2 regions of the Pseudoalteromonas sp. NZS100_1 genome follow, and region 2 is predicted to be linked to the other one. Evidence: predicted binding sites of a transcription regulator. Region 2 holds the regulator's gene; the other holds the start of a gene.

Region 1 (7,428 bases), on a different contig from region 2:
GGTAAAGCGCAAAGGTAAAACCAGCCAATGCCCAGCACTGACTAATAGCCTAATAAAAAATTATGTTGAGTTTTCTGGTACTACTTTCCCGCATGTAATTATTCCATTAATGGGTAAGCAAGAGGTAATGATTAACCCTGCTCGCCCAATGATCATTTACGAATCAATGCTTATCAACCTTGATAATCTTGATATTACAGCACCAGAACTTGAGTTTGCAGAGCCAAGTTTTGAATATGCAGGCAAACGCGGAAAAATCACACTACGTTTTAACCTGTTAGAAAACGGCGTTAAAGTGGGTAGTGGTGAAAAGCATATGGTAGTTTCGGGTATTCGCGAATACTGCCAAGCAACAGTTGACGATTTAATAGCGTTTTACAACGAGCGTAAAGCGACACTAAAGCCAGCTTAAAGCTACATAAAATTATAAAAGGCGCTAAATACAGCTGTTATTTAGCGCCTTTTTTATTGTTTTAGCGCTAAAGTGAAAGTGAGCAACCACGATTAAATACTTTTCTGGACTGGTTAATTTACGCAGTACAGTAATATGCGTACAATAGCGCTCTTTGTTATTTTAAAGCTAAGCCTATGTCTGCCACTACGTTCTCATCACTTAATCTCGACCCGTTATTATTAACAGCGATTGAGCAAAATAATTACACTCAACCTACCGCAATTCAGATTAAAACTATTCCGCCTATTTTAGCCGGAAGTGATGTAATGGGCAGCGCGCAAACAGGTACGGGTAAAACTGCCGCCTTTGTTTTACCTTTATTACATAAGCTTTTAAATACCCCTAAAAAAGATGAGCAAGGCCTTGCACGTGTAGTCATTTTAACGCCAACCCGTGAGCTTGCTCAGCAAGTATTTGCAAGCTTTGAAAAGTACGCACAAGGCACTAATATCAATGGCGCTTTAGCCTATGGTGGCGCAAGTATTGGCCCTCAAATAAAAGCACTTAAAACAGCGCAAGTTATAGTGGCAACACCTGGGCGTTTGCTTGATCATATAGTTAAAGGCAGTGTGGTACTTTCAAGTGTAGACTCCTTAGTGTTTGACGAAGCTGACCGCATGCTTGATATGGGCTTTATTGATGAAATAAGACGCATATTGCGCCATATTCCAGGCGATCGCCAAACTTTACTATTTTCAGCTACGTTTGATGACAGCGTGTTTGAACTCAGTAAAAAGTTACTTAAAAACCCAGAACTAATTGAAGTTGATAAACGTAACTCAGCCGCGGTTGAAGTAGAGCAAGTTATTTACGCTGTAGATGAGGATCGTAAGCGCGAACTTGTATCGCACATGATTGGTATGAAAAACTGGCGCCAAGTGCTTATTTTTACTCGCACAAAACAAATGGCTGATCAGCTTGCTAAAGAAATGTGTAAAGACGGTTTAAAAACCGAATCAATCCATGGTGACAAATCGCAAGGCGCACGCGACCGTGCATTGCAAAACTTTAAAGAAGGTATTACACGCGTACTTGTTGCAACCGATGTAGCTGCGCGTGGTTTAGATATTTCTACACTTAGATACGTAATTAACTTTGAACTACCGTACATTGCCGAGGATTACGTGCACCGTATTGGCCGTACAGGTCGTGCTGGCGAACAAGGACTTGCTATGTCGCTGGTAAGTCTTGATGAGCAATGGCTGCTAGAAGAAATTGAAGTACTACTCGATACGCGTTTAACGCCGCAGTGGTTAGAAGGTTACGAGCCAGATCCTAATAAAAAGCCAAAAGATAATCGTAAAAATACTAACAAGTCGCGAAAAGATCGCGATAAAAAACGCATCACTGGTAAAAGAGAGCCAAGCAGACGTCGTAAATAATAGCTTTTACTTTGCTTTTTTGCCTATACTGGAGCTACTAAATAGCCGAGGTAAAGCAATGTTTGAAATTGATCAATGGGCATTTTCTGGTATTGATGGCCAAATATCTTTGCATAAATGGCAAAAAACAATCGACCTTATAACGGGGCTTTTTTCAGCCCCGTCTGGTTATATAGTTCAGGCAACAAGCAAAGGCTATCGCGTTGTTATTAGAAGTAACGAAGGTGGCTCTAACTTTGAGACCAATCCTATACTTCCTCCTCAAACACCTCTGTTTTGTCGGTACGTTGCTGAAACTAAAAATATTTTATATGTTAATGATGCAAGCAATAACGATGCATGGAACACCCTACCAGAAGTAGTTGAAGATGGTGTTGAATCCTACCTAGGTTTACCTATTCATTGGCCTGAAGGCGAAGTATTTGGCACGCTATGCTTAAAAGACACTCAGAAAACAAGCTATACCGATGAATATTTTGAACTCATAGAACAACTACGTGATTTGATTGAAGACGACCTAGCGCTTGTGTATAGCTATGAGCAAATGCGCGAAATAGCCATGTTAGACTCATTAACAAATATTTATAATCGCCGAGCACTTAACTTATTAGCCCAGCAAAAACTTAACTTAGCGCTACGTTTAGGCTTTGACGTGTGTTGTTTGTTTATTGATATAAACGACTTTAAAAAATTAAACGACACCTGCGGACATGAAGTGGGCGACAAAGCCTTAATTATATTGGCAGATACGCTAAAAACGCATTTAAGAGATGCTGATATAGTAGGGCGCTTAGGTGGCGATGAGTTTGTTGCAGTAATGCAAGTAAGCGATAAAAGCAAGATTAACTACATCATGGATAAAATTTCGACTGAGTATTCAAAAGTCTTACTCAAAGAAGACGTTTGCGATTTATCGCTTAGTATTGGTTATAGTTTTACTAATAAACAAAAGCAGCCCTTTGAAGCGCTATTAAATGATGCAGACCAGGCAATGTATAAAAACAAACAAGCGTACAAGCTCGCTAAAAAAGCCGCAGAATAGAAAATGTAATTATTTAACCCCTACACATTTAATTGTTATATTAGATTAAAGTGATTTAATATGAATTGATGTTTAAGGGTTTATTTTTTAGTGTGTAATTTGAGAGCCTATAGTAGCTAAAAGCTATTACTTATAAGGATGTAATATGACAGACATAGATAAAAAAAAGGTATGCGGCATTGTAATGCCAATATCTAGCACTGATGATTGTAATGAAACACATTGGTCAGAAGTGCTAAATATACTCTCTGACGCGATAGATGAAGCCGGTTTTGAAGGGAATTTAGTTAGTAACGCTGATGATGTTGGTATTATCCACAAAAGAATTATTCAGAATCTCTACGATAATCCAATAGTAGTCTGCGATGTAAGCTGTAAAAACCCAAATGTAATGTTTGAGCTGGGTTTGCGTTTAGCTTTCGATAAACCAACTATTATAATTAAAGATGACGAGACCTCTTACTCTTTTGATACCTCTGCAATTGAGCATTTAGAATACCCTCGAGATCTCAGGTTTAGTCAAGTTGTCGAATTTAAAAAGAAACTGGCAGATAAAATATCTGCTACATATAAAAAATCTACAACAGATAGTAATTATACGACTTTCTTGAAACATTTTGGTGAGTTTAAAGTCGCTAAAATTGATCAAAAAGAGGTTTCTGGACAGGAATATATACTTGAAGAGTTAAAAACTCTTAGGCGGTCAATAAACCGTCTGGATAGATCTGGAGGTTTTAGTAAGTACGAAAGGAATAATCAAGATTCAGATATAGATATTTGTTTAGGGCATCGCGACAGTTCAGATATTAAAGCATATGTGAGTACATTGGTAGACCATCCCGGTTTAAAAAATGTAGGTATGGTTGAGGTTAGTGACGAACACTATCATTTAGTTGCGAATGTAAAAAATGATTTTTCTGTAGAAGCAGCCCAAGATGCAATTGAAAGTCTTGTTGGTAAGAAAATGATGCGTAATCGTACTAAAAATACTTCCGTTCGAGGTAAATTACACGGAACTCCAAGGATCTAAGCCTTACTTTTTTCGGTTCTAGCTTTATACATAAAAAAGCAAGCCATTAGGCTTGCCAAGAAGGGTGTGAATTTTTTTAAGCCCTAAGCTATTAGCTTTTCAGCTAGATTTAATTCCATTGTTGCCTTTAATAAACGGTATAAGTTAATTGACGCGTCAATTTCTTCTTTACGGTTTGTTAAGCTTTCAATATTTAATCCCAGCGGCACATCTAAATGCGCACAGCTTTTAATTATTAAGTCGAGGTTTTCGCGGCAAATACGCACTGATTCGCTTAATGTATTGTCTGCATCAAGCATGCGCCATTTTGTAGCTTCTGGCACTGAAATACCCAACCACTTCATAAAGTCTAAGGTTTTTTCGCCGCCGCACGGGGTAAACGTTAATATAATACGTTGTGGTGTAATATCTTGTGCTTTACATGTACGCGCGTAACTAGTAATTAGCTCTATAGTCGCTTGTGCGTCGTAAACAGCTTGCGATATAAAAAACTGACAACCTTGTGCTGTTTTTTCTATTAATCGTTCGTGCTCATTTCGTTTGCTTAAATGGCGCTCAGCAATAGTAACGCCACCTAAAAAGAAATCATCTGATTGCTCAGCCAATGCTTTATATGCATCTGGCAGGCTTAACTTTATATCGCCTACCGATGACGGGCTACCTACTAAAACTACATTTTGTAAATCGTAGTCGTTTTTAGTTTCACTTAACCAATCTTTAAATTCGCCCACGCCACGCTGCGCCACACTTTTATAAGTAATTACATCTTGTGCAGATAAATTACGAATTAAATGGCTGTATTCACGCGGATCAACGGTTTGTTTAAACGCAAATGGACGATCTTGATTTGTACGACTGCTTTCGTCTTGAATGTCGTAAATTATTACACCGTCGTATTCAATTTCGTGTAAGCGACCCAATAGCTTCTCTGCAATGATTTTTAATTGCGCTTTATCGGTGCCAATTTTAGGCGGCGTAGTACCAATAAGATAAACACCTTGTTTGGTGTCCTCTATTTTCTCTTTTAATGATAAAGCCATAATCCTCATTCCAGCCAAGTGCGTGTTGATGGATTTAATATAACAGCCATTTAGACGTCTAGATAGATTTATTTAATGAAAGTTTTTCAACTTAGATGAGGAATATTCATACTGATAATTTAATAAACTGGCTGATTGACACAGTTGTTTACATAAAAAATGGGCTAAAGCTCTTACATTTACTAGCTTTAAGGCATAATCGAATGTGAGTTAGTGTTAAATCTAACAATAAATTTGCTCAATTTAAAAAGGGACAACAATGAAATTTAAATTATTAGCAACCAGCTTAGCGGTATCGCTGGCGTTAACCGGTTGCGCAATGCAGCAAAACCAAAGCACGCAAACAACAGCACAACAAGAACAAGTAAATAAAGCTGATGACCGTGTTTTCTCGCAAGATTATTTAATTGAAGAGCTAGAAAACGGCTTACGTGTCATGGTTGTTAAAACCGACTACCCTGATGTAGTGTCGCTGCAAATTCCGGTATCGGTTGGGTCGCGTAACGAAGTTGAAGAGGGCAAAACAGGCTTTGCTCACTTTTTTGAACACATGATGTTTAAAGGCTCACAAAAATACCCTGAAGATGTGTACTCAGACATATTAAAAAATTCAGGTGTTGATAACCGTGCTTATACAACAAACGATTACACAAATTACCATTTAAACTTTTCAAAGCAGCATCTTGATAAAGTACTTGAGCTTGAAGCTGATATTTTTCAAAACTTAACCTACACCGAAGAGCAATTTAGAACCGAAGCACAAACGGTAAAAGGTGAGTACTTAAAAAACAACGCGAGCCCAATTCGTAAATTATTAAGCGCTGTACGCGAAGAGGCGTTTGATAAGCACACGTATAAACACACCACTATGGGCTTTTTTAAAGACATAGAAGCTATGCCTGATCAAATGGCCTATGGTAAAGAATTTTTTGCTAAGTTTTATAAGCCTGAGTATGTGTCACTTGTTATTGTGGGCGATGTAGACCCGCAAGCAACAATGGCAATGGTTAAAAAGCATTGGGGCAGCTGGAAAAAGGGTAACTATATTGCTGACATTAAAGCAGAGCCTGTGCAACAAGCACCAAAATATTTGCACCAGCAAGATGAAGCGCTACCAGGGCATTGGTTGCTTGTATCGTACAAAGGCGCTGCGTGGGAGCCTGCTAAAAAAGACAGAGCAGCACTTGATTTAATCTCACAACTTTATTTTTCAAATAATTCAGATTTATATCAAGAGCTAGTGGTCGACAAACAAATTGCCAGCCAAATGTTTACCTATAACCCAGAAACTAAAGATCCGGGTTTATTACACGTATTTGTTAAGGTAGAAAACGCAGACGATTTAGCCACTGCGCGCGATGCCATTAACCGCACTTATGCAAAAGCACGTACAGAGCTTGTTGATGAGCAAAAGCTAAGTGATTTAAAATCGAATCTTAAATATAGCTTTATTAATGGCTTAGATTCATCGCAAGCGATTGCATCAACCCTTGCTAGCTACATGCATTTTGAGCGCGATCCTGAGGTTATAAACCAGTTGTATAAATCGGCAGATAACATCACCAGCGCAGATATTAAAGCCGTTGCTAATAAATACTTTACCGATAATGCACGTACCACATTAACTATGTCGGCACTTGATAAAGCCCCAGGGTTTGAGCAAGAAGTTGATTTAAATGCGCTTACTGCAAAGCTTGAACAAGCACCTGCTGCACCTGTATTTAAAGTGCTTGATAAAACCAATAGCTCGCCATTAATTGATGTTAACTTTTTATTCAATACCGGTGCGGCTGCCGACTCACAAGGCAAAAAAGGCGTTGCTGCGTTAACTGCGGCTATGCTTGCACAAGGCGGTTCGCAGGCGACAAGCTATAAAGATATTCAAAAAGCACTTTATCCGCTAGCGGGTAGCTTTGGTTATCAAATAGATAAAGAAATGCTGTCGTTCCAAGGGCGTATTCATAAAGATAATGCGGTGCAGTGGTATGCACTTGTGAGCGATCAATTACTAAACCCAGGCTTTAGAGAGGATGACTTTAAACGCCTCAAAAAAGAAATGATCGACGGTATTAAGTCAGGCTTAAAAGCATCTAACGATGAAGAGCTAGGTAAAGAAGTACTATACAGTGCGCTTTACAAAAATCACCCTTATGAAAGCTACAACTACGGTGATATTTCTGATTTAGAAGCGTTGACGCTGGATGATGTTAAAGCGTTTTATAACAGCGAGCTTACGCAATCTAAACTCACGGTTGGCTTAATTGGGGCTGTGCCTGCAAAACTTAAAGCTAAAATGATGAGCGATTTTGCAACGCTACCAAAAGGTGAGCAAAGCCGTTTAAGTATTCCTGATGCACCAGCGCTTAAAGGTCATCATGCAACTATTGTAGAAAAGTCGGCGCAATCGACTGCGGTATCGTTTGGTTTTCCTATTGATACAATAAGAAGTAGCGAAGACTGGACAGCACTTTGGCTTGTGC
Region 2 (7,428 bases):
AGCGAGTAAACGTGCTGACCACAGTTCGCCATGTGCAAGCAATGCAGCCTCTTTTAGCTGCTCAGCTTGAGCAAGTTCTGCAATATAGCTAAGTTCGATACTTAGTGTTTTAAGTGCACTTCGTTTTAAATCGGCTTCTAATAGCTGCTCTATTAAATCACTTTGATGGTTATTTAACTGCAGTAAAATATCAGCGACTGCTTGAGTATCTTGTTTTTGATAGCTTTGCCAAAGTAATACTAGCGTATCGGTTGTCTTACCCGCAGCCGATACCACAACACAGTCGCCCGTCTGAGTATGCCCAATAATTATTTTAGCTACGCTTTGATAGCGCTCACTTGAGCTTAAGCTTGAACCACCAAATTTATGTACACAATTGACCATATTTATACCAATTCGCTTAATTAAGTTGTCTATTTTGAGGATAAGAAAACCGTGTCGATAACAAGGCAAAAATTTCGTTGTTTAGTTGTTCTATATGAGAAATTTTTAACGAAGTTAGCGTGCGGTTTAATCCCTCAAATTGATTAGGTATTATTGCGGATTGGTATTACTTACCAAAGCGCCGGACGGGCTGCACTTAATTTAACGTTACCACCAGGAGTGCCTGCTCCTTTGCCTACACGGCCAACATTTTTATTTTGCCCTGGTTTTACAAGTTCAAACACTCGTTCAAAATCAGCGACTAAATCGTGTATATCTTCAATACCTACCGAAATACGAATAAGCGTATCGCCCACACCCGCTTCTAAACGTGCTGTTGCCTCCATACCTGCGTGCGTCATAGTTGCAGGGTGACAAATTAAGCTCTCTACGCCACCTAGTGACTCAGCTAAACTAAACGTTTTAAGGCTAGTTAAAAATGCCGCAGCGTCGTTTATATCGCCTTTAATATCAAAACTCACCATGCCACCAAAACCAAGTTGCTGTGCTTTAGCCAGCTCATGTTGAGGATGTGACTCAAGACCTGGGTAGTAAACTTGGCTTACATATTCAGAGCTTTCAAGATACTTAGCTATTGCCAGTGCATTTTCTTGATGCTGCCTTAGGCGCACATTTAAAGTACGTAAACCACGAAGCGTTAAATAGCTATCAAAAGGCGCACCCGTAATACCAATGTTATTAGCCCACCAAGCAAGCTCATCGCCTAACTCTTGTGTTGCGGCAATAACAGCGCCGCCTACTACATCTGAGTGTCCGTTAATGTATTTAGTGGTTGAATGCACCACAATATCTACACCAAACTTAAGAGGATTTTGTAAAGCAGGCGACAAAAACGTGTTATCTGCAGCCACCAATGCACCGCATTGCTTTGCAACATCGGTCACCGCTTTAATATCTGTTAAACGAAGTACTGGGTTACTTGGGGTTTCTATCCAAATAAGCTTAGGTTTAATTACTAAAATTTGTTGAAGGCTTTCTTCTTTTGTTAAATCTAATATTTCGAGCTTTAGTAGTCCGCGTTTTTGTAAAGATGTAAATAAACGATAGCTGCCACCATAACAATCATGTGGAATTACTAACGTATCGTCACTATTAAGTAGCTGAGTAGCTAAATGCACGGCAGCCATGCCTGTAGCTGTAATTATGCCACGAGCGCCACCTTCAAGCTTAGCAAGCGTCTCAGCTAAAATATCACGATTAGGATTACCGCTACGACCATAATCATACTCACGCTTAGTATCAAAGTCGGCAAACGAATAAGTAGTCGATAAATAAATTGGCGGTACCACCGCACCATGATGTTTATCAGCATCAACGCCGTTACGTACAGCAATGGTCGCTTTGTTTTTTTCGCTCATATTCGTCACCTGATTAATTTGGATGTTTAGACGTCTAAAAGAGTAAGTTATCCGTTTTGATAAGTCAAAGTATTTTAAAGCTCTAGATGGCTAAAAGTAGAAGGGGCTTCTGCGAATAACACATTTTAGCTCACAAAAGTGTGCTTATCTTTACACCTACAATAGGCTTATTAAGATAGATCGGTATCTATTATTTGACTATCTTTTTTAAATCGATAGAATTTCACGCATATTTACACGCTTTTTATACCGTGTGAGAAATTAATAATCTGAGGCAACGATACATCTTATGGCTAAATGGAATGGTGAGTATATTCACCCATACGCAGAACACGGTAAAAAATCAGAGCAAGTTAAAAAGATCACCGTTTCGATCCCGCTAAATGTATTAAAGGTATTAACTGACGAACGTACACGTCGTCAAATCAATAACCTTCGCCATGCTACAAATAGTGAATTGCTATGTGAGGCATTTTTGCATGCTTTTACTGGCCAACCTTTACCAAATGACGATGACTTACGTAAAGATAACGCCGAAAAAGTACCAGAAGAAGTTAAAAAAATAATGCAAGAAATGGGTCTAGAAGTACCCGTTTTAAACGAAGAATAAATATTACAAAGACAAAAAAACCTCAGTAATTACTGAGGTTTTTTTATGTCTAAATTTTATTGCATAGCTCTACTGTATAGATTTACTGCATATAGTTTTCAGGTAGCTCAATTTGTGCAACACCTGACTCAATAGCAGCAAGTGCAACAGCTCTTGCTATACGCGGCAGTAAACGTGGATCCATTGGTTTTGGAATAATATACTGCGCACCAAATTCTAGTTTATCTACTCCAGCGGCTTTTAAAACTTCTGCAGGTACTGGCTCTTTGGCAATACTTCGAATAGCATCTACTGCAGCAATTTTCATTTCATCGTTAATAGCACTTGCACGTACATCAAGTGCACCACGGAAAATAAACGGGAAACATAAAACATTATTAACTTGGTTAGGGTAATCAGAGCGCCCTGTTGCCATGATTAAATCGTTGCGTGCGCCGTGCGCAAGTGCAGGATCAATCTCAGGATCTGGGTTTGAACATGCAAACACAACTGGTTTTGCAGCCATTAGCTTTAAATCTTCAGCCGCTAATAAGTTAGGACCAGAAACACCCACAAACACATCAGCATCTGCAATTACATCTTGCAATGTACGCTTATCGGTATTGTTAGCAAAAAGCTGTTTATATTCATTTAAGTCATCGCGGCGGGTATGAATAACACCTTTGCGGTCAAGCATATAAATGTGTTCACGCAGTGCACCACACTTAATTAACAGCTCCATACACGCAACAGCGGCAGCGCCTGCACCTAAACATACAATAATTGCATCTTCAATTGACTTACCTTGTACTTCTAGCGCATTTAACATACCAGCAGCCGTTACAATGGCAGTACCGTGTTGATCATCATGAAAAACAGGAATGCTACAACGCTCTATTAATGCTTTTTCAATTTCAAAACACTCTGGTGCTTTAATATCTTCAAGGTTAATACCACCGAATGTGTCGGCAATATTGGCAACCGTATTAATAAAGTCTTCTGTTGTTTTGTGCTTAACTTCAATATCGATAGAATCAAGCCCTGCAAAACGTTTAAACAATAGCGCTTTACCTTCCATTACAGGCTTAGACGCTAAAGGACCTAAATTACCAAGGCCTAGAATTGCAGTACCATTAGTAATAACCGCAACCATGTTACCTTTACCCGTATATTTATAAGCATTTGCAGGATCTGCAGCTATTTCACGTACAGGTTCGGCAACACCTGGGCTATACGCAAGTGCAAGATCATGAGCCGTTTCAGCTGGTTTTGTAAGCTCAATGCTAATTTTACCTGGTACGGGATGTGAGTGGTAATGTAGTGCTTGTTCACGAAAGTCAGACATAACGCGATGGTATCCTGCAATTTAAGTTAAAGTGAGAGATGGAGTCTTGGGGTACGATACCCTTATTATTTTTAAATTCCAAGCAATATCAGGTCTATCCTGTTATATGCTATATCCTATAATTTTAAGAGGTTTTTCAGTAACTTTGCAGGATTATATCAACATTTAATAAATAAAAATTCACCTAAAAAGTAAGTTTTAAGGTGCTTTTATGCCTATCAAAATCTTATAAAATGTATACTTAAAGTATCAGCATAAACTTAGAATAACAGCCTACTACCCTACTTTAAAAACAGATAAGCCCACGTTAGATACTTTTATCAACCTAGTTAAAAATTGTACTATTTAAAATATAGAGAATATCTATCGATTTGTCTGTAAAGGATTATGCATACTCAGAATAAGAATAGGAAATAGTTATGCAAAAGGAGGGGATAGTTAAAATCAACGAAATAATACCAATCTGCTTATATATGGGGTCTATTTAACGTTAAGAAAATTACGCTAGAACTAGGCAAAAATTTTTGTATCTAGTTGTTCTAAATAAAAATTTTTTAACGACGTTATAGTGCAATTTAATTCGTTAAATTGCTCAAAGATTTATGTAGGTTAGTTTAAGATAATAAATAACAAATTTTAGGCACAAAAAAAGCACCCTAAGGTGCTTTTTTTAACTAAACAGCAATAATTACTTCTTGCTGGCAAGTGCACCAAAGCGCTTGTTGAAGCGATCAACACGTCCGCCAGTGTCTAAAACTTTTTGCTTACCAGTGTAAAACGGGTGACACGCAGAACATACGTCTAAGTGAATGTCTTTACAAAGAGTTGAGCTAGTTTCGAATTTATTTCCACATGAACATGTTGCAGAAATTACTTCGTACTTAGGGTGAATACCTTCTTTCATAGGAACCTCTAGTTAAGGCCGCATCGCTCTCCAAACCCGGAGTTTGGCACCATACGTCGTTAAAACAAATTTGTTGGTGGCGGATTTTATCCAACAACCTCCCCCCACACAAGTATTTATTTATATTTTTGCCAAAAAAGTGAACAATCTCTTTCTCAAGCACTATTGCTAGTAGGTTTTTAGCGTTATTTTTAGTACATTACAGCATTAATTTTACGGGTTGAGTTGTTATGAGTTTTGTTGAAGTTGCTATTAAAGTCCCGCTTCCACGCACCTTTGATTATAAAATAGAAGAACAGCTCAGTGGCTTATCAATTCCCTTACTACCTGGCATGCGAGTTTTGGTACCTTTTGGTAATCAAAAAAAAGTAGCGGTTGTTTTGGGTATTAAAAGCAGTACCGACGTCCCTTTAAATAAAATTAAAAATATTATAGAGGTAATAGACGACGCCCCTATTTTAAGTGCCCAGCATTTAGAACTCCTTAGCTTTACTGCCCGCTATTATTGCTATCCATTAGGCGAAACTATTCATATAGCGCTACCTGGTGCACTTCGCCAAGGTGAATCGCCTGATAAAACCAGTATTAATATGGTTGCCCTGACAGAAAAAGGTGCAAAAGTACCGTCATTAAAAGCTAAAACACAGCTCAACCTATTAAAGCAGTTATCGCAATCAGGTAAGTCATCATTAACTGAGTTAAAAGCACTGGGCTTTAGTAAAAAAACAATAGATAGCTTAATAGATAAAGAACTCATAACACAAACTATTGAGCACGATAACCAATGGCAAAGTGTTGCTCCAACCGTCGGTAGTAAACCAGTACTTAATAAAGAACAAGCGGTTGCTTGCACAGCTATAAATCAAAGTACTGGCTTTAGCAGCTTCTTATTAGAAGGCGTAACGGGCAGCGGTAAAACCGAAGTGTATTTACAGTGCCTAGAAGAAGTACTCAAACGTGGCGAGCAAGCCCTCGTACTCGTGCCCGAAATCGGCCTAACACCACAAACCGTAAACCGTTTTCGCCGCCGCTTTCCTGATACACCCATTATGCTTTGGCACTCAGCACTTACCGACAACGAACGTTTACAAACATGGCGTTTTTGCGAAAAAGGCAGTTGTGCGATAGTTATTGGCACACGTTCGAGTATTTTTCTGCCATTTTTAAAACTCGGTATGATTGTTGTTGATGAAGAACACGACTCGTCATTTAAACAACAAGATACCCTTCGTTACCATGCTCGTGATTTAGCCGCTTACAGAGCTTTTCAGCATAAAATCCCGCTTATATTAGGCAGCGCCACACCCGCGCTTGAAACACTTCACAAAGCAATTAATAACAAATACCAGCTATTAAGTTTAACGGAGCGTGCGCAAACAGCGACTGACAATCAGTTTAAGTTACTCGATATGAAAGGTCAGCCCGACCAAGCAGGTATTGCACATGCAAGTCTTGCTACTATGCGTCAGCACTTAAATCGCGGTAAACAGGTTATGGTATTTTTAAATCGCCGAGGTTTCTCACCCACCCTTATTTGCCATGAGTGCGGTTGGTTGAGCGAGTGTAAACGATGCAGTACCAGCGCTACATTTCATAAAGCGATTGGGCAAATGATCTGTCATCACTGTGGCGACCAGTACCCTGTCCCTCACCAATGCCCTGACTGTGGAAGTACGCAAATATTTCCTAACGGTAAAGGCACAGAGCAAATTGAAGAGTTTTTATCGACCGAATTCCCTGATACACCTGTTACTCGTATAGACCGCGATTCAACTCGCCGTAAAGGTAGCCTTGAAAAAGCACTTGATGAAATAAACCTAGGCGGCGCACGCATTTTAGTGGGCACACAAATGCTTGCCAAAGGCCATCACTTTGCAGATGTAAGCCTTGTTATAATTTTAGATGTAGATAGCGGCTTATACTCATGCGACTTTAGAGCGACAGAGCATTTAGCGCAATTAGTCACCCAAGTAGCGGGGCGTGCTGGACGTTCAGGTGAGCCTGGTCAAGTGTTATTACAAACACACTTTCCAGAACACCCTCTTTTGCAAGACTTAGTTAATAATGGTTACCAAGACTTTGCCCGCTTTGCTCTTAGTGAGCGCGATGATGCTGACTTACCGCCCATTACAAATATGGCCATTGTGCGTGCACAAGGACATAGTATTAAACTAGTCGTCGATTTTTTGACGGATTTGGTTCCTGTGAATGGGGTATCTGGTATACAATTGCTCGGTCCGATCCCTGCCCCACTTGAAAGAGTCGCAGGTATGTATCGTTTTCAATTGCATATTCAAGCGCAAGATCGTCGCATATTACATCAGTACCTTGCGCAAATGGTTGATTATTTAAGTACCAGTAAACTTGCACAAAAAGTACGCTGGAGCTTAGACGTAGACCCTATAGACATGATTTAGGTTAAGGCCAAAATAACACCATGGCACAGCACGATTATATTAATAAAAAGCCTGCAGGCAGAAACAGTAAAAAAAACGCACCCGCTAAAAAACCATTTCCTATTCTTTTAGCCGTTATAGCCATCTTACTTGTAGGTGGTTTTGCCTACACACTATGGTTTATAAAAAGTAATGCCGATCCAAAGCTTGTCGAAAAACAAGCTAACCCAACTGCACCCGCAAAAGTAGAAGTTGTTATTCCACGTACACCGGAATTTATTAAAGAAATTAGAAACCACGAGATTCAAGTTGAAGTAAAAGAACTTGAGCAAAAAGGTCCTTATGTTATGCAATGCGGTTCGTTCAGAACTCATGCACAAGCTGAATCATTA

What was found. The regulator MetJ, encoded in region 2, represses methionine synthesis genes. The targets are predictions, from matches to a motif close to TAGACGTCTAGACGTCTA.
Positions count from the first base shown of each region.
Region 1: I6F66_RS04775 (methylenetetrahydrofolate reductase) is a predicted target of MetJ. The motif match lies at 4,992-5,009, and genes of this name have one in related genera.

Region 1 covers NZ_JADYXN010000004.1:221,634-229,061, forward strand. Annotated here, with positions in the region: gene I6F66_RS04755 (DUF3581 domain-containing protein) at 1-412, shown strand, start outside; gene I6F66_RS04760 (DEAD/DEAH box helicase) at 589-1,836, shown strand; gene I6F66_RS04765 (sensor domain-containing diguanylate cyclase) at 1,895-2,878, shown strand; gene I6F66_RS04770 (hypothetical protein) at 3,024-3,908, shown strand; gene I6F66_RS04775 (methylenetetrahydrofolate reductase) at 3,992-4,948, opposite strand; gene I6F66_RS04780 (pitrilysin family protein) at 5,208-7,428, shown strand, end outside.
Region 2 covers NZ_JADYXN010000006.1:144,964-152,391, forward strand. Annotated here, with positions in the region: gene metL (bifunctional aspartate kinase/homoserine dehydrogenase II) at 1-384, opposite strand, end outside; gene metB (cystathionine gamma-synthase) at 555-1,802, opposite strand; gene metJ (met regulon transcriptional regulator MetJ) at 2,092-2,412, shown strand; gene I6F66_RS06295 (malic enzyme-like NAD(P)-binding protein) at 2,495-3,736, opposite strand; gene rpmE (50S ribosomal protein L31) at 4,425-4,640, opposite strand; gene priA (primosomal protein N') at 4,871-7,057, shown strand; gene I6F66_RS06310 (SPOR domain-containing protein) at 7,078-7,428, shown strand, end outside.